3 regions of the Ancylobacter sp. WKF20 genome follow, and region 2 is predicted to be linked to each of the others. Evidence: predicted binding sites of a transcription regulator. Region 2 holds the regulator's gene; each other region holds the start of a gene.
The links. Region 2 encodes PhoB, which activates phosphate uptake and scavenging genes when phosphate is short. Its sites were predicted from a motif close to TGTCATNNANCTGTCAT; they were not measured.

Region 1 (7,751 bases), 2.1 Mb from region 2:
CGGTGTCGCCCTTGAGGCGCGAGGCTTCAACATAGATCGCGTGGAACTGCTTCTCGCCGATCGAGGCGTAGTAGCCCTTCAGCTTCTGCTTGGCGCGCAGCTGCACGCCGAAGTCGGAAAGCTTGCCCTTGCGGCGCTGGCCGTGCTGGCCCGGGCCGTATTCACGCTTATTGATGGGGCTCTTCGGGCGGCCCCAGATGTTCTCGCCCATACGGCGGTCAAGCTTGTGCTTGGCCGAAACGCGCTTGCTCATGCGCTGGTCCTCTTCGCAAGGTTGCGGTTTGGATCGCGCCCCCTCCTCTCCTCCCTTGCGGGAAGTGACAGGCCCTGTCCGAACGCGCCGGTCAGGTCCACGGGTGCGTGAAACGTTGCACGGGGCCGTTGCCGACCCCGTGCGTGAGCGGGTGGATAGTCGCAAAAGGGCGGAAGGTCAAGGGCGCGGGCGCTCTGGCAGGCTTCGGCCCCAGCCTCACCGGCCCTTGCGCAACGCCGCCAGCACCTCGAGGCTGGCATAGCCGTCGGGATCCACCCCCATCTTGCGCTGGAAATCGGCCACCGCGCGCATGGTCATGTTGCCGACGCGTCCATCCGCCCCGCCCGTGTCGAAGCCGGCGCGGGTGAGTCGCCGCTGAACCTCCTGGATCTCCGCCAGCGTGAGCGCGCGCTCGCCGCCCGGGAAGGGCGTGATGAAGGGCGCGCCGCCCAGCACCCGGTCGCCGAGATGGCAGACGGCGAGGGCATAGTTCATCGAGGGGTTGTAGCTGCGCACGGCATAGAAATTCTGCGTCAGCAGGAAGCACGGCCCCTCCGGTCCTACGGGGGCCCAGAGCCGCGCGGTCGCCTTTGGCAGGTCGAAGCGCCCGCCCCCTGCCGGCGTCACGCCGGCCTTGGCCCAGTCGGCGACGCTACGGCGTGTCTTGTTGTCCGCCAGATTTTCGGGGACGCCGTCCATCCGCACCTCGACCCCCCAGGGCAGGCCGCGCTGGTAGTTGCCGCGCTGGATCAGATAGCGCGAGGAGCCCGCCAGCGCGTCCGGCACCGAATAGGGCGAGGGCGCGCCATTCCCGTCATAATCGACGCCGAGATTGAGCCAGACCTCGGGCATCCACTGCGTATGCCCCATGGCGCCGGCCCAGGAGCCCTGCATCTCATCCGGCTGCGCCCAGCCGCGCTGGACGATGGCGCAGGCATTCAGGAATTCCGTTTCCCAGTATTTGCGCCGGCGCGGCTCGCCCCAGGCGAGCGCGGCCAGCGAGGGGAAAACAGGGCGCATATGATCGGGGTCGAGCACCAGTTCGCCGAAGGCGCTCTCCATACCCCAGAGGCCGAGCAGCACATCCGGCTCGACGCCGAAATCGCCCTGCAGGCGCTTCATCAGCGCGGCGTTCTTCTGCGCCGCCGCGCGGCCGGTATTGAGCCGCCATTCGGAGATACGGCGGTTGAGATACTGCCAGAGCTGCTCGCGGAATTCCGGCTGGCCGCTGTCCTTGGCATAGACCGAGGTGTCCGGCTCCAGCCCGCGCGTGACCTTGTCATAGACTGCGTCGGATATGCCGCGCGCCCGCGCCCGGGCGCGGAATTCGGCAACCCAGACATCAAACGGCTTGTCCGCCTGCTGCGCCCGCGCGGGCAGGATGGCGCCCGGTGCCATGCCCAGCGCCCCCGCGCTGGCCAGCGCTGCGCCGGCAAGGAGAAGGCGGCGGCGGCTAAAACCTCTCGGCGCCTCAAGATCGCAGGGCTTGGTCGCCGGCGGCACGCGCAAACAGGTCACGGACGAATCCTTCCGGGCAGCTTCTGCCGATGCGGCATGCTGCGCGGGGAAGGCGGCAGCGGCAAGGCCGGAAGCCGGGCCACTCGTGCGACAGGGCTGTTCAGGCCGCCGCCATCGCCACCGGCAGCACCTCGCCCGCCCGCGCCGCGCGGCCGATGATGGTCTCCACCAGCCCCGAATCGAGCGGTCGCCCAGTCGAGAACAGCCGCAGCGGCGCCGGGCTCGCGGCAAAGGCCGTGGGGCCGAGCAGCGCGGCAAGGCGCCGGGCGATGGCCGGCGCCGGGTCGATCCAGCGCACCGGCCAGGGCGCGACCTTCTGGAGACGATCGAGCACCAGCGGGTAATGCGTGCAGGCCAGCACCACCGCATCGGTCCGCGCCTTACCCGCGCGCACAAAGGCAGGAGCGATCTCGGCGGCAAAGGCCTCGTCCGGCACGCTCTCGCCGGCCATGGCGGCCTCGGCGAGCGCGGCGAGCTGCGTCGAGCCGACCAGCGTCACCGCGCAATTGCCGGCGAAATCGCGAATGAGCGTCTGGGTGTAGTCGCGCTTCACCGTGCCGGGCGTCGCCAGCACGCTCACCTGCCGGCTGAGCGAGCTCTCGCAGGCCGGCTTGATCGCCGGCACCGTGCCGATGAAAGGAATGGCATGGCGCGCGCGCAGGCTCGGCAGAACGAGCGTCGAGGCGGTGTTGCAGGCGATCACCACCGCATCCGGCCGCACGCGGGCGATCAGCGCGTCGATGACGCAGACCAGCCGGGTCAGCAGCGCGCCCTCCTCCCAGGAGCCGATGGGAAAGGCCGCGTCATCGGCGGCATAGACGAAGCGCGCATCGGGCCGCACCCGCGCCAGCTCGCGGAACACGGAAAGGCCACCCAGCCCCGAATCGAAGACGAGGATGGTCGGCGCGCGCAACGCGCTCGGCAGCTGGGTCTCGGGGGACAGCGATGGCGACGACACGCGGGACGGCCCATTGGCACGAGGGGACGAGACGCCGATGGAGCCGGTGGATGCCGGGCCGGGTGAAGCCTCGATGCGCATCTGAATGTCCTCCATCCCGGGCGGGATTATGGCGCATCTCAGTGTGACGCATCTTGGTGAACGGATCGTTGCGACCTCAACCGCCTCCCGGCACGGGGGATCTCAGCCGGCGTCGCCCTCATCATCGGCCGGCGCCTTCTGCCCGCTCAGCCGCGCGGCGGTGCGCGCCGCCCGCAGGCCGCGTCCTTCCACCAGCGCGGTGACCATGCCGTGCAGCGTGGCAATGTCCTGCCGCGTCAGCCCGACCCGGTGGAAGATGTTGCGGATGTTGCGGATCGTCACCGGCTTCTTCTGCGGCGAGCGGAAGAACAGCGCCGCGTCGAGTTCGTGCTCCACATGATCGAAGAAGGCGAGAAGGTCCGCCTTGTCGGCGATCGGGTAGCGGTCCGGCTGCTGGAAGGGAAGCGCTCCGCCCGAGGCGTGCTTGAACCATTCATAGGCGATCACCGCCACCGCCATGCCGAGATTCAGCGAGGCAAAGGCGGGGTTCACCGGCAAGGTGAGGATCACGTCGGCGAGGGAGACCTCCTCGGTGTAGAGCCCGGTGCGCTCGCGCCCGATCAGCAGCCCGACATTCTCACCGCCCTTGATGCGCGTGCCGGCCTCGACGGCGAAATCGTCGGCGCCGATCACCGTCTTCTGCATCCCGCGCTCGCGGGCCGTGGCGGCGGCGATGAAGTTGAGATCGGCGATGGCCGCGCGCAGGTCCGGGAAGATCTGCGCCTCTTCCAGAATGCGGTCGGCGCCGGAGGCGAAGGTCACCGCCTTGGGGTTCGGCCACCCCTCGCGCGGATTGACGATGCGCAGCCGCGTCAGGCCGAAATTGCCCATGGCCCGCACGGCCGAGCCGATATTCTCCCCGAGCTGCGGCTCGACGAGGATGACGACCGGCCCACCCTGGGGCCAGTCGAGGCTGCGATTGGTGCCAGCGCCGGTCATCGGGCGAACCCCGTGGCGGCGAGGGAGGTGCGGAAATGGGACAGGGCGAGCGGCGCGTTCATGGCCGCCCTCCTAGAGCATTTCCTCCAGGAGTGAAATCGCTAAGCGCCCGCACGAGCCCACGCAGAAGCGCGGGCGCCGCCCGCGCTCATTTGGCGGTTGGCAGGCGGCTCACCGTCACCTGGCTCGCCGCCCCGGCCTTGCCGCGGATCAGCCCCCACACAACACCCGGCTGAGCCGGGTCGAAGGCGAAGCCCTGCCCGGCGATCTCGACGGGAATCGTCTCCTGCCACACCATCACCGACCCCATCTCCGGCGGGGCGACGACGTAGAGCTCGGCATTGTCATGGCCGGAGATGTAGAGCCGGCCATCGGGCCCGAAGGCGCCGCCGGAATTGCTCATATCCTGGAATTTGGCGACCAGCGCGTCGGGATAGACGAAGGCCTCGGCGACGCTCCAATCCGCGTTGAAGCGCACGAGCTGGGTGGCGTATTTGTTGCCATAGGCGACCGGGCTCTTGTCGAACACGCGATTGTAATTGGCGAAGGCGCCCCACCAGCGGCCCTGGGGATCACGGTCGAGCCAGGTGAAGGAGCCGCGATCAATGCCGAAACTGTGGCTTTCCAGATGCTTCAGCGTCTCGGCGTCCCACACCTCGATCGAGGAGGTCATCGGCCAGTCCGGGTAATTGGAATGCGCGGTGTAGAGCTTGCCGTCGCGCACCACGCCGCTGTCGAGATGGAGGATCGGCCCGGCCTTCGGGCCCTCCCATTTCGCCACCGCCTGGCCGGTGGTCTTGTCGAGCTTCACCAAAGTGCGGTTGTCGATCGCGTAGAAAAAGCGGTCCGACACGGCGACGGCCTGCCGGGCTTCGGGAACCTCGAAGCGGGTGAGCGTCTCGGCGGCCGGGCGCTGCTCCTGAGCGGCGGCGCTGCAGGCGCACAGGGCGGCCAGCAGGAGGGCAAGGCTGACAGAGGTACGGCGCGACATGGTCTTGGTCTCCCCGAGTAATCGCACGCGCCCCGCAGGGTGCATCGCGGCAGATCCGCGAGGGGGCTAACAGCGGCCGATGAAGCTGCCACGACAGGCGTTTGACGATTTACCGCCAAAGTCGTGCCGCACCGCGCTTTCGCTTGACGCTGCGGCGCGGTATCACGCCTTCACCGGCGGCGGCCGCGCGGACCGGCGCCGAGGCCCCATTACGAAGCTGCATCCGTGCGAGGTAGGAACCCATGGCGAAGATCAAGGTCGAGAATCCCGTCGTCGAACTCGACGGCGACGAGATGACCCGCATCATCTGGCAGTACATCAAGGACAAGCTGATCCACCCGTACCTCGACATCGACCTCGAGTATTACGACCTCGGCGTCGAGAACCGCGATGCCACCGAGGACCAGGTGACGATCGATGCGGCCGAGGCGATCAAGCGCGTGGGCGTGGGCGTCAAATGCGCCACCATCACCCCGGATGCGGGCCGCGTCACCGAGTTCAACCTGAAGAAGATGTGGCGTTCGCCCAACGGCACCATCCGCAACATTCTTGGCGGCGTGATCTTCCGCGAGCCGATCATCTGCAAGAACGTGCCGCGCCTCGTACCCGGCTGGACCCAGCCGATCATCGTCGGCCGCCACGCCTTCGGCGACCAGTACCGCGCGACCGACTTCACCGTTCCGGGCAAGGGCACGCTGACCATCAAGTTCGTCGGCGATGACGGGCAGGTCATCGAGCACGAGGTCTACAAGTTCCCCGGCGCCGGCGTCGCGATGTCGATGTACAATGTCGACGAATCCATCGTCGAATTCGCCCGCGCCTCGCTGAATTACGGCCTGATGCGCAAATACCCGGTGTACCTGTCGACCAAGGACACCATCCTGAAGCAGTATGACGGCCGCTTCCGCAAGATCTTCCAGGACATCTACGACGCCGAGTTCAAGGCCGAGTTCGAGAAAAACAAGATCTGGTACGAGCACCGCCTGATCGACGACATGGTCGCCTCGGCGCTCAAGTGGTCCGGCGGCTATGTCTGGGCGTGCAAGAACTATGATGGCGACGTGCAGTCGGACATCGTGGCGCAGGGCTTCGGCTCGCTGGGCCTGATGACCTCGGTGCTGATGACGCCGGATGGCCAGACCGTGGAGGCCGAGGCCGCGCACGGCACCGTCACCCGCCACTACCGCGAGCACCAGAAGGGCAAGGAGACCTCGACCAACTCCATCGCCTCGATCTTCGCCTGGACCCGCGGCCTCGCGCACCGCGCCAAGCTCGACAACAATGCCGAACTCGCCAATTTCTGCACCACGCTGGAGAAGGTGTGCGTCGACACGGTCGAGAGCGGCTACATGACCAAGGATCTCGCCCTTCTCGTCGGCGCGGACCAGAAGTGGCTTTCCACCACCGGATTCCTCGACAAGATCTCCGAGAATCTGGGCAAGGCCCTCGCCTGAGGCCATGAACATCCGGGACGCGCTTTGGCGCGTCCCGGTTCCCCAGGCACGGTAACCTGGACCCATACCGCGGGCGCCAGCGGCGGGCTGGTCGCCTGGCCTTGGCGGTTAGCTGTCAATCTTGCAAACGCAGGATACCGGCGAAAAGGGATAGGCCATGATGCGCATCCGGCTTTGGGCCTGGGTTTTTCTCGGCATCGTTGCCGCGCTCGTGCACTCCCTGCCGGCAGCCGCAGCCGCCACCGGGCGCCGTCCCCAGGCTGTGGGGCCGAGTTTCACCCAGACCAGGATCACGATTGATCGGAACCGGCGCATCGATCTGCGCGGGAAGAGCTGGATCCTGAGTAATTCCCGAACGCCCACGCCCACCCGATCAAGCAATTGCCGAATTGGCACCGATCGTATCAACCGCTATCCCCTTATCGTCGAAGGACCGGGCCGGGCGCGCATCTACGGCGGCAGCATCATTGGCCGCGTTCCTCAGAACAGCCCTTGGGGCGCCTCCTACTGCAACAGCGCGGCGATCGAGATCAGAACCAACGGCGCAACGCTCGACAGCTTCTACGCACGCAATGTGTGGGATGGGGTGAGGATCGCCGGGCCGCAGGGCTCAAGCTTTCGTCTTTCCAACATCTGGATCAGCGGCGCGCGTGATGATTGTGTCGAGAACGACCAGCTTCTGTCCCTCGAACTGCGCAACTCGCTGCTCGAATCCTGCTTCATGGGGATAAGCGTCGAGCCCAATTGCGGGAAATCGGCCTGCCGCTTCGACGACTCCCGAGCGACACTAGATATCAACAACAGCCTCATTGGGCTGAAGGCCGCGACCGTCGATCCCGTCTCCGGCGAAAACATCATGGGCGCCGTCTTCTTCAAGACGTCGATCTGGTCCCCGCGCATCAACATCCGCAACAGCGTGCTGGCCTTGGAGGCCATACTGCCGCGGGACCGCGCGCGCCTGATGACGTTCAAGAACAAGATCGGCCGCTGCGAGAACAACCTTCTCTTGCTGACAGGCGACGATCCGGTCGACGAGCTCGATTTTCCGCCCAGCTGCTTCACCGTCTACCGAGGCGAGGAAGCCCGGCAGAAATGGGACGAGCTGCGTGCGCGCTGGGTTGCGGCGAATGCGCGCCGATTTCATTAAGCGGCTCAGTTTTCCGTGAGCGGCGCCGCCTTTGCTGCATGCCAGGCGACGCATCTCTGGGCGCCGCGCCGCGCAGAGAGCGCGTCGCACCTCCCCTGAGCGATAGAGTTCCGGCTCGGGCGCGACATATGCGCTCAAACAATGACTTAGCTGCTGCGTGAACCTCAGTTCCCCCGAGCTTTACTCCGGCTCCTCGCTGATCTCGCCGCTGGCGATGTCGGATCGGCGGGCCACCGGGTGCGGCCCGGCCACATCGCGCGCCATGGCCGCGATCCGCGCCCCGATTTCGGGGTGGCGGTGGATGATCTCGCTCAGATCCGCCGCGTCGAGCATCAGCAGCATGGAGCGCGTGCGCGCCCGCGCCGTCGCCGCGCGCTTGGCCGAGCGCACCAGCGCCATTTCGCCGAAGA
Region 2 (7,751 bases):
CTACGCCAGGGCGCTGGTGGCGCTGGCGGTCGAGCGTTTCGGCCGGCTCGACATTGCCTTCAACAATGCCGGCACGCTGGGCGAGAAGGGGCCGAGCACCGGCGTCTCCGGTGGGGGGTGGGAGGACACGCTGGCGACCAACCTCACCAGCGCCTTTTTCGGTGCCAAGCACCAGATTGCCCAGATGCTAACGACCGGCGGCGGCTCGGTGATCTTCACCTCGACCTTTGTCGGCTACACCACGGCGTTTCCGGGCCTTGCCGCCTATGCCGCCTCGAAATCCGGGCTGATCGGCCTCACCCAGGCGCTGGCTTCCGAATTCGGCCCGCAAGGGGTGAGGGTCAATGCCGTGCTGCCTGGCGCGGTGGAGACGGAGATGTACCGCGAGGCCAATGACACGCCCGAGGCGCAAGCCTTCGTCACCGGCCTGCATGCGCTGAAGCGCGTCGCGCGCCCCGAGGAACTGGCCCGCTCGGTGCTCTATCTCGCCTCGGACGAGTCGTCCTTTGTCTCGGGCACCGCGCATCTGGTCGATGGCGGCCTGTCGATCACCCGGACCTGAGAGGCCGCGAGGGAAGGACGGGCGGGGAAATAACCGCCCGTTTTCCGGCGGCGAGGGCGCCCGCGCGGTGCTAGCGTCCGATCATGGCGACCGACACGCTACATGATTTGTTCGACCTGACCCTGCCGGACCCGGCGACACTCTACCGGGCGCTGCTGGCGCGCGAGGCGACCTATGAGGGGCGCGTCTATGTCTGCGTCGCCACTACCGGCATTTTCTGCCGGCTGACCTGCCCGGCGCGCAAGCCGCTCGCCGAGAACTGCACCTTCCGGCCGACCATCGGAGAATGCATCGAGGCGGGGTTCCGCCCCTGCAAGAGGTGCCACCCGCTCCAGCCGGCGGCGGAAGCCGATCCGATGATCGCCGCCCTGCTCGCCGCGCTCGATGCCCGCCCGGCCTACCGCTTCGGCGAGGAGGACATCACCCGCATGGGTTATGACCTCTCCACCGTGCGGCGCGCCTTCAAGCGGCATTTCGGCATGACCTTTCTCGACATGGCCCGCCACCGGCGGCTGCGCGAGGGCTTCGAGACGATGGCGCTTGGCGGCTCGGTGATCGCCGCGCAGCAGGAGGCGGGGTTTCAGTCGGCGAGCGCCTTCCGCGCCGCCTTCGCCCGGCTGATCGGCTGCGCCCCCGGCGACATCGCCGGCGAAGGGCGGCTGCTGGCCGACTGGATCGGCACGCCGCTCGGCGACATGATCGCCATTTCCAGCCCCACCCATCTGCACCTGCTCGAATTCGTCGAGCGGCGCGGCCTGCCGGCCGAGATCGCCCGGCTGCGCCAGGGCGTGAAGGGCGCGCTCGGCATTGGCAGCACGGCGCCGACCGAGCAAATCCGCGCCGAGCTCGGCGCCTACTTCGCCGGGCGCTCGGCGGATTTCGCGACGCCCGTCGCGCTCGACGGCAGCGCCTTCACCCGCGCCGTCTGGGCGGAGCTGCGGCGCATCCCGGCGGGGGAGAGCGTGAGCTATGCCGAGATCGCCCGCCGCATCGGCACGCCCGCGGCCATTCGCGCGGTGGCGCGGGCGAACGGCGCCAACCAGCTGGCCCTCATCATCCCCTGCCACCGCGTCATCGGCGCGGATGGCGCGCTCACCGGCTATGGCGGCGGCCTCTGGCGCAAGCAGCGCCTGCTGGAGATCGAGGCGCAGTACCGCGTGCGGCCGCAGCGGACGGGGTGAGGCGCGCGTCTTTCCCTACAGCGCTAGGACGCGGCGCGCGTGGCGCGCGCGGGCAATGCAGGCCAGCGAGGTGACGATGACCAGTGCCGCGAACACGCCGGGCGGGAAGATGTAGCGCGCATCCCCCGCCGGGGCGGCGACGAAGAGCAGTCCCAGAAAACCGAGCGTGCCGGCATAGAGCGCGAGCGGCAGTATTGCGCCCCGCCGGTCGATCCACAGCGCCGGCAGCAGGAAGAACAGGGCAAGCCCCGCCAGCACATAGCCACGCCGCCACGGCGCGTTGGCGCCCTCGACGATCATCTGGATGAGGCGGGCCGCGCGCTCGGGAAAGGCCAGGGTGAAGCCGTAGGGATTGTCGTCGATGCCGCCATGGGTCGGGTAATAGGTGACGGGGGTGTTGAGGCCCATCTGCTGCTCGAACACCGCAAGGCGGGTGGCGAGATAGCAGCCGGGATGCGCGACCAGAATCTCCCGCCAGCGCTGCTCGATGGCCGGCACGCTGCGCCACACATAGCGGGTGCCGAGGCGCTCATTCCATAGCGGCGTGTCGAAGGTCAGGTTGATATGGCGGGGATTGTACAGCGCCCGCAGCTCCTCCACCGTGAACGGGTCGCCGGGGGTGACGACATCGGTCAGCAGGGACTGCCCGGCGCAGACCGAGGTGCCGGCGATGTCCCACAGCTTGATGTTCGTCATCATCGGCGCGACCGACGGCAGCCGCTGGAGGTCCGGCAGGCGCCAGAGCGTGCTCGCATAGGCAAGAGCCAGCGTCACCACGATGCCGAGACCGGCCGCCGCCTGCTGCCGGCCGGTCGATGCGGGACCGGCGGGCCGCCAGACGACCAGCAGCATGAAGGGCAGCACCAGCGGCAGGGCGTTGTAGCGCAGTGCGATGGAGATGGTGACGCAGGCGAACAGCGCGAGGAATCTCGCCCAGGAGAAGCGGCGCGTGCCTGAGAGCCAAAGGGCGACCGCCATGACGGCGAAGGTGCCGACGGTCACGTCCTTCCACAGCACGATCAGGGCGCCGAGCAGCGTGGGAAACGCGACGAACAGGCCGAAGAACATCGCCATGAGCGGGACCGACACGGTGGCCGATGGCGCGAGATGGCGGATGATGAGGTTGGCCGAGAGGAACAGGGCGAAGGACTGGAAGAGCAGCAGCCCGCCGGGATTGCCGGGCAGGTGCCGGAAGATGAAGAACAGATAGTCATGCACGGGCGGCCATAGCGCCGTGTCGACCCCCTCAATGGACTGGCGGTAGGCATAGAGGCTGTCGAACGACATCAGCCCCGGCCAGACTGTGAAGGCGATAAAGGCGGTCGCGAGGCCCGCCAGCAGGAAGGCGGCCCATAGATCGGCCCGTCGGGCCTCGCCGGCGTCTGCCTCCGGCAGAGGCGCGCTCTCGGGCGCTGACATTGACGTGACCATCCGCTCTCCATCGGGAGGACCGCGCCGGCAGGGAGCGAATGAGACGCGCACCGTCGCGGTAGGCGGATGATGTTTCATATCCCGCCGCGGGAGGCAACGCGGCAGGGGCGCGGTAGGGGCTGGCACGCGGGCTCCGCGCCTTCATGAAAAAGCCGCCGGTCCTCGCGGATCGGCGGCTTGTCATTCAGGTTCCGCGCCTAGGGCACGGGGGCGAACATCGCTTCGCCCCCGCTCAATGGGCGCGGGCGAACATCTCGTTGAACGAGTAGCCCGAGCCGCGCACGGTGCGGATGGGGTCCGGCTGGCGCGGGCGATTGAGCGCCTTGCGCAGGCGGCCGACATGCACGTCGACCGTGCGCTCGTCGATATAGACGTCCTGGCCCCACACGCCATCGAGCAGTTGCTCGCGCGAATAGACCCGGCCGGGCGACTGCATGAGGAATTCGAGCAGCCGGAATTCGGTCGGGCCGAGATGCAGCTCGCGCCCGGCGCGGTGGACGCGCTTGGTCTCGCGGTCGAGCTCGATGTCGCCGGCGCGCAAGAGCGTCGAGACATGCTCGGGCTTGGCCCGGCGCAGCAGGGCCCGCACGCGGGCGACCAGCTCGGGCACCGAGAAGGGCTTCACCACATAGTCGTCGGCGCCGGTGGCGAGGCCGCGCACCCGCTCGGTCTCCTCGCCGCGGGCGGTGAGCATGAGAACGGGCATGCGCTCGGTCTCCGGCCGGGCCCGCAGGCGCCGGCACAGCTCGATGCCGGAGAGGCCCGGCAGCATCCAGTCGAGGATCAGGAGGTCCGGCACGCTCTCGCGCAGCCGGGTCTCCGCCTCGTCGCCGCGCCCCACGCTGTCGACGGCATAGCCTTCGGATTCGAGGTTGTAGCGCAGCAGGAGGGTGAGGGGCTCCTCATCCTCCACGATCAGAATATTGGTGGGCATGGCGTCATCCCCGGTCGTCGGTCACGCCGGCCTCAGGCCGGGAAGGGCAGCGAGGTGAGGCTGCTGGTATCCTGCTTCGGCCGCTCGTCGGTGAGCTGCTGACCGGTGGCGAGATAGTTCACGGTCTCGGCGATGTTGGTGGCGTGGTCGCCGATGCGCTCGATGTTCTTGGCGCAGAACAGCAGATGCGTGCACAGCGAGATGTTGCGCGGATCCTCCATCATATAGGTCAGGAGTTCGCGGAACAGCGAGGTGTAGAGGACGTCGATGTCGCCATCGCGGCGCCAGACTTCCAGCGCGCGGTCATTGTCGCGGCTGGCATAGGAGTCCAGCACCATCTTGAGTTGCTCCAGCACCATGCCGGACATGTGCTCGACGCCGCGCACCAGCTTCTGCGGGTGGAACTCGCCGGTCAGCGCCAGCACGCGCTTGGCGGTGTTCTTGGCGAGGTCGCCGATGCGCTCGAGGTCGTTGGCGATGCGCATGGCGGCCACGATCTCGCGCAGGTCGCCGGCCAGCGGCTGGCGGCGGGCGATGGTGAGGATGGCCTTTTCCTCGATCTCGCGCTGGAGCAGGTCGACCGGGCCGTCGAGCACGATCACCTTCTGGGCGAGCTCGGTGTCGCGCTTGACCAGCGCCTCGACCGAATCCGCGACGAGGCGCTCGGCCTGACCACCCATCTCCACCACGCGGCGGCTGAGTTCCTTGAGGTCGGCGTCGAAGGACGAAACGATATGTTCGGTCATGGGAGGCTCCTCTGCCGGCTCAGCCGAAGCGGCCGGTGATGTAGTCGCGGGTGCGGGCCTCGCGCGGATTGGTGAAGATCTCGTTCGACGCGGCGACCTCGATCAGCTCGCCGAGATAGAAGAAGGAGGTGATGTCGGCGCAGCGCGCCGCCTGCTGCATGTTGTGCGTCACGATGACGATGGTGAATTCCTGCTTCAGCTCGTCGATCAGGTCCTCGATCTTCGAGGTCGAGATCGGGTCGAGCGCCGAGGTGGGCTCGTCGAGCAGGATCACTTCCGGGCGCACGGCGATGGTGCGGGCGATGCACAGGCGCTGCTGCTGGCCGCCGGACATGCCGAGCGCGGAGGTGTGGAGACGGTCCTTGGTCTCCTCCCAGATCGCCGCCTTGCGCAGGCACCACTCCACGCGCTCGTCCATCTGCGCCTTGGAGAGCCGCTCATGCAGCTTCACGCCGAAGGCGATGTTGTCATAGATCGACATCGGGAAGGGCGTCGGCTTCTGGAACACCATGCCGATGCGCGAGCGCACCACGGTGGAGTCCAGCTCCTTGGAGAGCAGGTCGACGCCGTCGAACAGGATCTTCCCTTCCGCGCGCTGGCCCGGATAGAGCTGGTACATGCGGTTGAAGATGCGCAGCAGCGTGGACTTGCCGCAGCCCGAGGGGCCGATCATCGCGGTGACGCGCTTCTCGGGGATCTCGAAATTGATGTTCTTCAGGGCGTGGTTGTCGCCATAGAAGAAATTCAGCCCCTCGACCTTGAGCTTGGGCTCGGCGGACGGCGCGGTGGCGCGGTTCACGGCGGAGGCGATGTCGATCGACGTTTCAGCAGCGAAATTCATGGTCCGTCTCACTTCATCTTCGCCAGGACGAGGCGGGAAAGAATGTTCAGGGTCAGCACCCCGACGGTGATGATGAGCGCGCCGGCCCAGGCCAGGGCGACCCAGTCCTCGAAGGGGCTGGCGGCGTACTGATAGATGGCGATCGGCAGCGAGGCCATCGGCGCGTTGAGGCTGATCGACCAGCCATTATTGCCGAGCGAGGTGAACAGCAGCGGCGCGGTCTCGCCGGCGGCGCGGGCGACGGCCAGCAGGATGCCGGTGACGATGCCGGCGCGGGCCGCGCGCCAGGTGATGAAGGTCACGACCTTCCACTGCGGCGCGCCGAGCGCGAAGGCCGCCTCGCGCAGGCCGATCGGCACCAGGTTCAGCATGTCCTCGGTGGTGCGCACCACGACCGGGATGACCAGGATCGCCAGGGCGATCGAGCCGGCCCAGCCGGAGAAGCCACCGACCGGGACGACGAGGAGCTGGTAGACGAACAGGCCGATGAGGATCGAGGGCGCCGAGAGCAGCACGTCATTGACGAAGCGCACGGCGTTGGCGATCTGCGTGCCCCGGCCGTTCTCGGCGAGGAAGGTGCCGCACATCAGCCCGATCGGCGTGCCGATGACGAGGGCGACGCCGATCTGGATCAGCGAGCCGACGATGGCGTTGAGCAGGCCACCGCCCGCGCCGGGCGGCGCGGTGATCTTGGTGAAGACGTGCGGGCCGAGCGCGGGCAGGCCGCGCGAGAGCAGGGTCCACAGGATCCAGGCGAGCAGCACCAGCGACAGGGCGGCAAAGCCGGTGGAGATGGCCTTGACCGTGTAGTCGGTGGCGCGACGGCGGGCGAGCGATGACATCGGCGTTCCCTCAGCCCTTGAGTTTCGAGCGGACCAGCAGGCGCGAGAGCGCCAGCACGATGAAGGAGATGACGAACAGGATGAAACCGAGCTCCAGCAGCGCCTGCAGCTTCAGCGAGCCCTGCGAGGCTTCCGGGAACTCGTTGGCGATGGTCGAGGCGATGGTGGCGCCAGGGGCGAAGAGCGAGGCGCTCATGCGCGTGGCGTTGCCGATGACGAAGGTCACGGCCATCGTCTCGCCCAGCGCGCGGCCGAGGCCCAGCATCACCGCGCCGACCATGGCGGCACGGCCATAGGGCACCGAGACGTTGCGGTAGACCTCATAGGTGGTGGCACCGACGCCATAGGCCGATTCCTTGATCATCGGCGGCACCGATTCCAGCACCTCGACGAACATGGCGGTGATGAAGGGCAGGATCATCAGCGCGAGGATCAGGCCGGCGGTCAGCATGCCGGCGCCGAGCGGCGGGCCCTGGAACAGCGCGCCGATGAACGGGATGGGGCTGAGCAGTTCGATCAGCGGCGGCTGCACATAGGCGGCCATCAGCGGCACGACGATGAAGAAGCCCCACATGCCATAGATGATGGAGGGGATCGCGGCCAGAAGCTGGACGGCGACGCCGATCGGCCGGCGCAGCGGGCCGGGCGCGATCTCGGTCAGGAAGAAGGCGATGCCGAAGGACAGCGGCAGCGCCACGATGACGGCGATGACGGCGCTGAACAGCGTGCCCGACACCATGACGCCGGCGCCGAAACGCTCGGTCACCGGGTTCCACGAGGTCGACCACAGGAAGCTGATGCCGAATTCCTTCAGCGCGGGCAGCCCGCCCTCGAACAGCATGGCGATGATGAGGCCGAGCAGGATCAGCACGAAGATCCCGCTGGCCCAGAGCAGGGCGACGAAGATCGGATCGCTGATGCGGCCGGTCGGCTTGTGTGCGGTGGCGATGACCGAACTCGCCTGCGTTCCGGTGAGAGTGGCGTCCATGTTCCTGTGATCCTGACGGCGCCGGTGGGGGCCCCGCGGGCGACCTTTACGGCCGGCATCCGGGACCGGGCTCGGGCGGCCCGTATGTCGGGCGGGTGCTCGAAAAACGTGTCGGTTCGTCGGTTCGGGTCGTTGTCGGGCCGCCGTCGGAAGGCGGCGGTGCCGGGAGAGGCTGGTGAGCGCCTAGCACTGACACAAAAGGGGCGGCCGCCGCAACGGCCGCCCC
Region 3 (7,751 bases), 860 kb from region 2:
TCTTCTCCATCGCCGAGGATACCGGCCTCATCGTCGACATCGACCTGTTCCTGCTCGACAGCGCCGCCCGCCAGCTCGGCGGCTGGCAGCGGGGCATGCGCGGCGAGCCGATTTTCGTCTCGGTCAACATCTCCTCCCGGCAGATGCTGCGGCACGACCTGTTGCAGGACATCAAGGCCATCCTCGCCCGCAACGTCGTCGCCCCCGGCACGCTGAAGCTGGAACTGGCCGAGTCGCTGGTGATGGAGAACCCGGAATATGCCGCGCAGATCCTGATGCGGATGCGCGAGCTCGGCGCGGGCCTCTCGCTCGACGATTTCGGCACCGGCTACTCGTCGCTGGCCTATCTCCAGCGCTTCCCCTTCGACACGATCAATGTCGACCGCACCTTCATGAAGGCGCTGGGGCGCAACGGCAACAAGGCGCAGCGGCCGGTGATCCTGCGCACCATCATCAACATGGCGCATGATCTCGGCATGGATATCGTCGCCGAGGGCATCGAGAGCGAGCAGGCCGCCGCCGCCCTCGCCAAGCTCGGCTGCCGCTATGGCCAGGGCAAGCTGTTCGGCGAGCCGCTGACCGCCGAGGAGGCCCGCAAGCGCCTTCAGCCGGAGGCCGCCCCCGCCTCGCTCGGCGGCCGACTGCTGGCGCGCGGCAAGGGCAAGGACGTCGCCAAGGATGGCGACACGACGACGGGCCAGCCGGCCACGGCCCCGGTGCGGGCGGCTCCTGCTGGCGCAGCCGCGCCCCGTCCCGCGCGTCCGGCGCCCCCGCCGAACGGCACGCCGCGCCCCGCCGCCAATGGCGCCCCGGCCCGGCCGGCGCCCGCCACGCCGCCGACCGTCGCCGTGCCGCGCGCGGCGCAGGGCAATGGCGCGCCGGGCGACGCTGGACGTGCGCCAGTTGCACCCGCCGGCGCCCCCCAGGAGGGGCCAGCGAGCGTTCCTGCGACGGTGAAGGCCCCGCCTTCGAGCTGACGCGGCGGGCGCGGGGCATGGACGTCCGCGCCGGAATGCCCATTGTGATCGAATTGGAAAAAAGCCCGCGCCGTCAGGCGTGGCCGGCTTCCGAGGACAGCATGCCCGGATCAATGCCGATCTTGCGCAGCGCCAGCTCATATTTGGCGCCGGCATCGGCGTCGAACACCAGCGAACTGTCGGCCGGGCAGTGCAGCCAACCATTCTGCTGGATCTCGTTCTCCAGCTGGCCCGGCGCCCAGCCGGCATAGCCGAGCGCCAGCACCGCGTTGGCGGGCCCGCCGCCGGCTGCGATCGCCTTGAGAATATCGAGCGTCGCGGTAAGGCAGATGCCGTCATCGATCGGCAGCGTCGAATCCTGGATGAAGAAATCCGCGCTGTGCAGCACGAAGCCGCGCCCGGTCTCCACCGGCCCGCCCTTGAGCACCCGCACCCCGCCGGCGCTGCGCGGCAAATGGATGCGCTCATCCTGCGGGATGACGTCGAGCTGCACGAGCAGATCGGTGAATTTGATGTTGCTGGCGGGCTGATTGACGATGATGCCCATCGCCCCCTCGGGCGAGTGTGCGCACAGATAGATCACGGCGCGCGCGAAACGCTCGTCGCGCATGCCCGGCATGGCGACCAGCATCTGCCCTTCGAGAAAGGTTCCGCTCGAACCGCCGCCGGAACCTCCACGGCCTTCCCGTCCGATCCACATGAGGGAAAGCGTAAACCTCGCCGGGGCATTTTCAAGCCCCGCCGGGCGTGGCCACCCGCCGCGCCAGGGCCCTCACACGAAAGTGCGGCGCGTCCGCTTTCCATGCGCCGGCCGGCAGGGTATCGCCTCAATCATGCTTGTCCGTCGCGCCCTCCTCCTCGCAGCCCTCGCCACCGCTGGCCTTGCGGCGCCCGCGCGCGCGGAGCTCGCCTCGACCTGGTCGGCGCCCTCCGGCACGGCGGTGCGGCTGGTCGCGGCCTCCGAGGGAGGCGCGCTCATCGGCGGCGTGCAGATCCGCCTGACGCCCGGCTGGAAGACCTATTGGCGCTATCCGGGCGACGCCGGCGTGCCGCCGCGCTTCGACTGGTCGGGATCGAGCAATGTCGGCGCGGTCGAGGTGCTCTGGCCGGCGCCCGTGCGCTTCGACGAGGGGGGAAGCCTCTCCATCGGCTACAAGAGCGACGTCACCCTGCCCTTCAAGATCACCCCGCGCGAGGCCGACAAGCCGGTGGAACTGCGGCTCGCGCTTGATTTCGCGGTCTGCGAGAAGATCTGCCAGCCCGCCACCGCCAATGTGACGCTCGACGTGCCCGCTGGCGGCGCCGGAGCGCCCTCGCCGACCCTCACCGCCGCCCTTGCCGCCGTACCCCATACAGCCGCCCTGGGGGCCGGTGCCGCGCCGGCCATTGAGAGCGCGACGCTGGAAGGCAGTGGCGAGCAGCGCCGCATCCGAATCCTCGCCCGCGTCGGCGATGCCGGCACGGCCGATCTGTTCGTCGAGGGACCGGACGACAATTGGGCCCTGCCGCTCCCCGAGCGCAGCGCCGGGCCGGACGGGCGCGCGGTGTTCACGCTGCCGGTCGATGGCGTGCCCTCGGGCAGCGACATCGCGGCGACGCCGCTGCGCTTCACCCTGACCGACCGCGCCGGCGCGGTCGAGGTGACGGCCCCGCTTTCCGCCCCCTGATACGGCTTCCCGCGACGCGGGAAATGGCTATTCTACCATCGCCCGGCCGACCGGCGGCCCGTGCCCGCGACGGCGCGGCCTGCCGGCTGGCCTGAACGATCCCGCGCATATCCGTCTTCGCGCACGAAAGGAAACACCCATGACGATCAAGGTCGGCGATCAGCTGCCTAGCGCCACCTTCCGCATCGCCACCGCCGACGGGCCGGTGCCGACCTCCACCGAGGAGTTCTTCAAGAACAAGAAGGTCGTGCTCTTCGCGGTGCCCGGCGCCTTCACGCCCACCTGCCACAAGAACCACCTGCCGAGCTTCATCGCCCGCGTGGACGATTTCCTCGCCAAGGGCGTCAGCACCATCGCGGTGACCGCCGTGAACGACCCCTTCGTCATGGAGGCCTGGCAGAAGGCTTCCGGCGCCAGCGACAAGATCGTGTTCCTGTCGGACGGCAATGGCGAGTTCGCCAAGGCGCTCGGCCTCGAGCTCGACGCCTCCGGCGCGGGCCTCGGCCTGCGCTCCAAGCGCTACTCCATGCTGGTGGATGACGGCGAGGTGCTCATCCTCAATGTCGAGCCGGTGCCGAGCAAGGCCGACACGACCAACGCCGACGTGCTGCTCACGCAGTTCTGATCGCGCCGCCGCTGATACCATCCCGGCCGCGTGCCGGGATGGGTGCGGCGCAGCATCACGCTTACGCGATGATGTCGGGGCAGATCTGGTCCTCGACGAAGCTGATGCGATCCTTCAGCACCAGCTTGCGCTTCTTGAACCGGGCCAATTGAAGCTGATCGCTGCCAGGCATCTGCTGCAGCGTCGCAATAGCCGCATCGAGATCGCGATGCTCCTGCTTCAGGCGCTCGAGGAGAGCCCTCAGCTCGGTTTCCTCATCCGCCGTTATCTGTGTCAAACGCTCGACCCGCGACCCGACTCGCTCCGGTTTGTCGAAGCTTGGCACCAAGTATTGCCGCCAAGGCCGCCCCCTGCAACATCCCCGAACGGCGGACTGGCCATGCTGCGGCGCAGCGCATCGTTTCGTCGACAGCTCGCGGCTTACGTGACACACTCATGACGCTCGTTTCCGAATGACAGGGAGATGCCCATGTCTTTGCAAGCGCATGTCGCGGAACTGGAAAGGCGTCATCAGGCGCTGGAGAAGGAACTGCGTGAGGAGATGACCCGCCCGTCGTCCAATGATGTACGGGTGGCCGATCTGAAACGGCGGAAGCTTCATCTGAAAGATGAAATCTCGCGGCTCAAGGGCGCGACGCTGCATTAAGGCCAAGCCCGTACCGGTGGCTTCATTCTGATCGAGATGAAGGACCGCCTTCTGCCGGACGCGAGCAGATAACGCCGCGAAGGTCGAGCAACTTTCGGCGAGAATGCTCCGGGGCCAGTGCTCGCGACCCGAGCGAGTGCGGCCCGTATGGACGGCAGCCAGGCCCACCGGGCACCCGCCCGTGAACAACGCGAAAGAACTCCGCCGCCGGCCTGACAAGGGCCGGCGGTTCGCGTTTCAGCCTCCCCATGGGGACATGACGCAGGGTCGACCAAGGTCGTACGCATTTGAGCGTTCTTGAATCCCCGCCTGCTACCCGTGAAATTGAGGGCAACAGAAGAAAAATCGCCCCTGCTGGGAGAACGCCACCATGAGCGCCGCTGCACCTGCGCCTGCGACCGACCCCGTGCGCCCTCCTTCGGGCGGCTACGCCGCCCTCCACGCCCGCTCCATCGCCGATCCGCGAGGCTTCTGGGGTGAGGCCGCCGAGGCCATCGACTGGATGGAGCCGCCGCGCCGCGTGTTCGATCCCGAAGCCGGGGTCTATGGGCGCTGGTTCGCCGGCGGCGTCACCAATGTGTGCCACAACGCGGTCGACCGGCACGTCGCGGCCGGGCGGGGGGCGCAGGCGGCGATCCTCTATGACAGCCCGGTGAGCGGCACCAAGCGCGCCATCACCTATGCCGACTTGCAGACCGAGGTGGCGACACTGGCCGGCGTGCTGCGCGCCATGGGCGTGGAGGCCGGCGACCGCGTCGTCATCTACATGCCGATGATCCCGGAAGCCGTGTTCGCCATGCTGGCCTGCGCGCGCATCGGGGCGGTGCACTCCGTCGTGTTCGGCGGCTTCGCGGCGGCGGAGCTGGCGAGCCGCATCGACGATGCGCAGCCGAAGATCGTGCTCTCCGCCTCCTGCGGCATCGAGCCGAGCCGCATCGTCCATTACAAGCCGCTGCTCGACCTCGCCCTCACCATCGCCACCCACAAGCCAGCGGCCTGCCTGATCTTCCAGCGCCCGCAGGTCGAGGCGAGCCTTGTGCCGGGCCGCGATCAGGACTGGGCGACGCGCCGCGCCGAGGCTCTCGCCAGCGGCGTCAGCGCCGCCTGCGCGCCGGTGGCGGCGACCGATCCGCTCTACATTCTCTACACCTCCGGCACGACCGGAAAGCCCAAGGGCGTGGTGCGCGACACCGGCGGCTACATGGTGGCGCTGCGCTGGTCGATGGACGGGCTCTATGGCGTGGCGCCGGGCGAGGTGTTCTGGTCGGCCTCCGACATCGGTTGGGTGGTCGGCCATTCCTACATCGTCTACGCCCCGCTGCTCACCGGCTGCACGACGGTGCTCTATGAGGGGAAGCCGGTCGGCACGCCCGATGCCGGCGCGTTCTGGCGGGTAATTGAAGAGTACAAGGTCGCCGCGCTGTTCACCGCGCCGACCGCGCTGCGCGCGATCAAGAAGGAAGACCCCGAGGGTCTTCTGATGAAGGACTATGACCGCTCCTCGCTGCGCACCCTGTTCCTCGCTGGTGAGCGGGCGGACCCGGACACGGTGGAATGGGCCAAGGCGAAGCTCGGCGTGCCCGTGGTCGATCACTGGTGGCAGACCGAGACCGGTTGGGCCATCGCCGGCAACCCGGTCGGCATCGAGCCGCTGGAGGTGAAGGTCGGCTCGACCGGCGTGCCGATGCCCGGCTATCAGGTCGATATTCTCGACGAGGGCGGCCATCCCGTCGCCGCCAACCGGATGGGCTCCATCGCCATCAAGCTGCCGCTGCCGCCCGGCTGCCTGCCCACGCTCTGGCGGCAGGATGAGCGGTTCCGCGAGAGCTACCTCATCGACTATCCCGGCTACTACAAGACGGCGGATGCCGGCTTCTGCGACGATGACGGCCAGCTCTTCATCATGGGGCGCACGGACGACATCATCAATGTCGCCGGCCATCGCCTTTCCACCGGCGGCATGGAAGAGGTGCTCGCCGCGCACCCGGATGTCGCCGAATGCGCGGTGATCGGCATTCATGACGAGCTGAAGGGCGAGGTGCCCTGCGGCTTCCTGGTGCTGAAATCGGGCGTCACCCGCTCGCCGGCGCAGATCGAGACGGAGATCGTCGCGCTGGTGCGCGAACGGATCGGCCCGGTCGCCGCCTTCCGGCTGGCGATCACGGTGAACCGCCTGCCCAAGACGCGCTCCGGCAAGATCCTGCGCGGCACGATGAAGAAGATCGCCGACGCGCAGAGCTGGAACATGCCGGCGACCATCGACGATCCGGCGACGCTGGACGAGATCGCCGCCGTGCTCAGCGCGCGCGGCCTCGCCAAGGTGAGCGCGGCGTAGGGGACGGCGCGCTCAGGCGCGAGCGACCCAGCCGCGGAAGGTGAAGCCGGCATAGAACAGGGCGACATCGCGGAAACCGGCGTCGCGCAGCAGCGCCTCGTCTTCGGTAGGCGAGAGAACCGGCAGGCGATCGCCGATGGTGGCGCCCGCCCGTTCCGCCTGCGCCCGCGGAACGCCGGAGGACGCTGCAAAGGCGGCGTAGCGGGCGAACCAGAGCGCCCGCTCCGCGTCATCGCCGGGAATGCTGTGATGGGCGGTCACGAAGGGGGCGCCCGGCTTCAGCCGCTCATGCACCGCGCGTAGCGTCGCAGCCCGCTCGGCCGGCTGGATGAAATGAAGCGTGAGCAGGCAGGCGGCCCCGTCGAACGGGCCGGCCGGCGCGGTATCAATATAGCCTTCATGCAGGCGGACGCGCCGGGCGTGCACACCCAACGTCGCCTCGGCGAGACGGAGCATCTCGGCCGAAGGATCGACCCCATCGAAATGCCAGCCCGGTTGGGCATCGGCGAACGCCTTCAGCTCCAGCCCGCCGCCGGCCCCGAGCACCAGAATGTGGGCGTCCGGCGGCGCGCGCTCGGCAAGCAGCAGCATCGCCATCCGCTGAAGATCGAGAAAGCCGGGCACAAGACGGCGCGGGCCTTCGGCATAGCGCGCCACCGCAGCAGGATCATCGAAAACACTCATTGGAACCTCACGGGGCCGAGATGGCAATGATGCCGTCGCGACAAATGAAAAGGGGCGCCCGAGCGCCCCTGATCGTCATGAGACACGAAGGAGGCGACGCCTCACTCCTCCTCGGCCGCGCTCTTGCGCGAACCGCCGAGCTTGGCGAACACCGTCTCGAGGTCGATCGGCTCCTCGCGCGGCTTGCGCGACGAGGTGTAGGGCTCGTCGTGAGCGCCGGCGCCGGTGGTGATCTCGGCCGGCAGCAGCGTGGTGCTGTCCTCGACCTGCGCGCCGGCGGGGCGATCCTTGGAGGAACGCTGCACCTCGATGTCGAGGTCGATCTGCGAGCACAGGCCGAGCGTGACCGGGTCCATCGGCGTCAGGTTCTGCGCATTCCAGTGGGTGCGCTCCTTGATCGCCTCGATCGTGGTCTTGGTCGTGCCCACGAGGCGCATGATCTGCGCGTCCTTGAGCTCGGCGTGATTGCGCAGCAGCCAGAGGATCGCGTTCGGGCGATCCTGGCGCTTCGACACCGGGGTGTAGCGCGGGCCGCGGCGACGCTTGGGCTCCGGCAGGCGAACCTTGGATTCCTGAAGCTTCAGCCGATAGTTCGGGTTCTTCTCGGCCTTCTCGATTTCCTCGCGGCCGAGCTGCCCGGTGTTCACCGGGTCGAGACCCTTGATGCCCTGCGCGACCTCGCCGTCGGCGATGCCCTTCACTTCCAGCACATGCAGCTTACAGAAGTCCGCGATCTGATCGAAGGTCAGCGCGGTGTTCTCCACCAGCCACACGGCCGTGGCCTTCGGCATGAGGGGGGCGTTCGCCATGGGACGCG

Region 1: AncyloWKF20_RS07205 (cycloisomerase) is a predicted target of PhoB. The motif match lies at 4,820-4,836, and genes of this name have one in related genera.
Region 3: AncyloWKF20_RS13025 (DUF465 domain-containing protein) is a predicted target of PhoB. The motif match lies at 3,694-3,710, and genes of this name have one in related genera.

Annotation. Positions count from the first base shown of each region.
Region 1 covers NZ_CP121679.1:1,565,823-1,573,573, forward strand. Annotated here, with positions in the region: gene rpsD (30S ribosomal protein S4) at 1-253, opposite strand, end outside; gene AncyloWKF20_RS07190 (lytic murein transglycosylase) at 470-1,651, opposite strand; gene murI (glutamate racemase) at 1,872-2,810, opposite strand; gene AncyloWKF20_RS07200 (RNA methyltransferase) at 2,913-3,749, opposite strand; gene AncyloWKF20_RS07205 (cycloisomerase) at 3,898-4,740, opposite strand; gene AncyloWKF20_RS07210 (NADP-dependent isocitrate dehydrogenase) at 4,983-6,194, shown strand; gene AncyloWKF20_RS07215 (hypothetical protein) at 6,352-7,341, shown strand; gene AncyloWKF20_RS07220 (cyclic nucleotide-gated ion channel) at 7,522-7,751, opposite strand, start outside.
Region 2 covers NZ_CP121679.1:3,666,105-3,673,855, forward strand. Annotated here, with positions in the region: gene AncyloWKF20_RS16900 (SDR family oxidoreductase) at 1-562, shown strand, start outside; gene AncyloWKF20_RS16905 (methylated-DNA--[protein]-cysteine S-methyltransferase) at 646-1,743, shown strand; gene AncyloWKF20_RS16910 (hypothetical protein) at 1,759-3,162, opposite strand; gene phoB (phosphate regulon transcriptional regulator PhoB) at 3,407-4,108, opposite strand; gene phoU (phosphate signaling complex protein PhoU) at 4,141-4,854, opposite strand; gene pstB (phosphate ABC transporter ATP-binding protein PstB) at 4,874-5,695, opposite strand; gene pstA (phosphate ABC transporter permease PstA) at 5,704-6,537, opposite strand; gene pstC (phosphate ABC transporter permease subunit PstC) at 6,548-7,525, opposite strand.
Region 3 covers NZ_CP121679.1:2,807,074-2,814,824, forward strand. Annotated here, with positions in the region: gene AncyloWKF20_RS13000 (EAL domain-containing protein) at 1-977, shown strand, start outside; gene AncyloWKF20_RS13005 (YqgE/AlgH family protein) at 1,051-1,677, opposite strand; gene AncyloWKF20_RS13010 (protein-disulfide reductase DsbD domain-containing protein) at 1,811-2,644, shown strand; gene AncyloWKF20_RS13015 (peroxiredoxin) at 2,784-3,269, shown strand; gene AncyloWKF20_RS13020 (DUF465 domain-containing protein) at 3,331-3,537, opposite strand; gene AncyloWKF20_RS13025 (DUF465 domain-containing protein) at 3,739-3,915, shown strand; gene AncyloWKF20_RS13030 (propionyl-CoA synthetase) at 4,286-6,250, shown strand; gene AncyloWKF20_RS13035 (class I SAM-dependent methyltransferase) at 6,263-6,934, opposite strand; gene AncyloWKF20_RS13040 (cell cycle transcriptional regulator TrcR) at 7,036-7,743, opposite strand.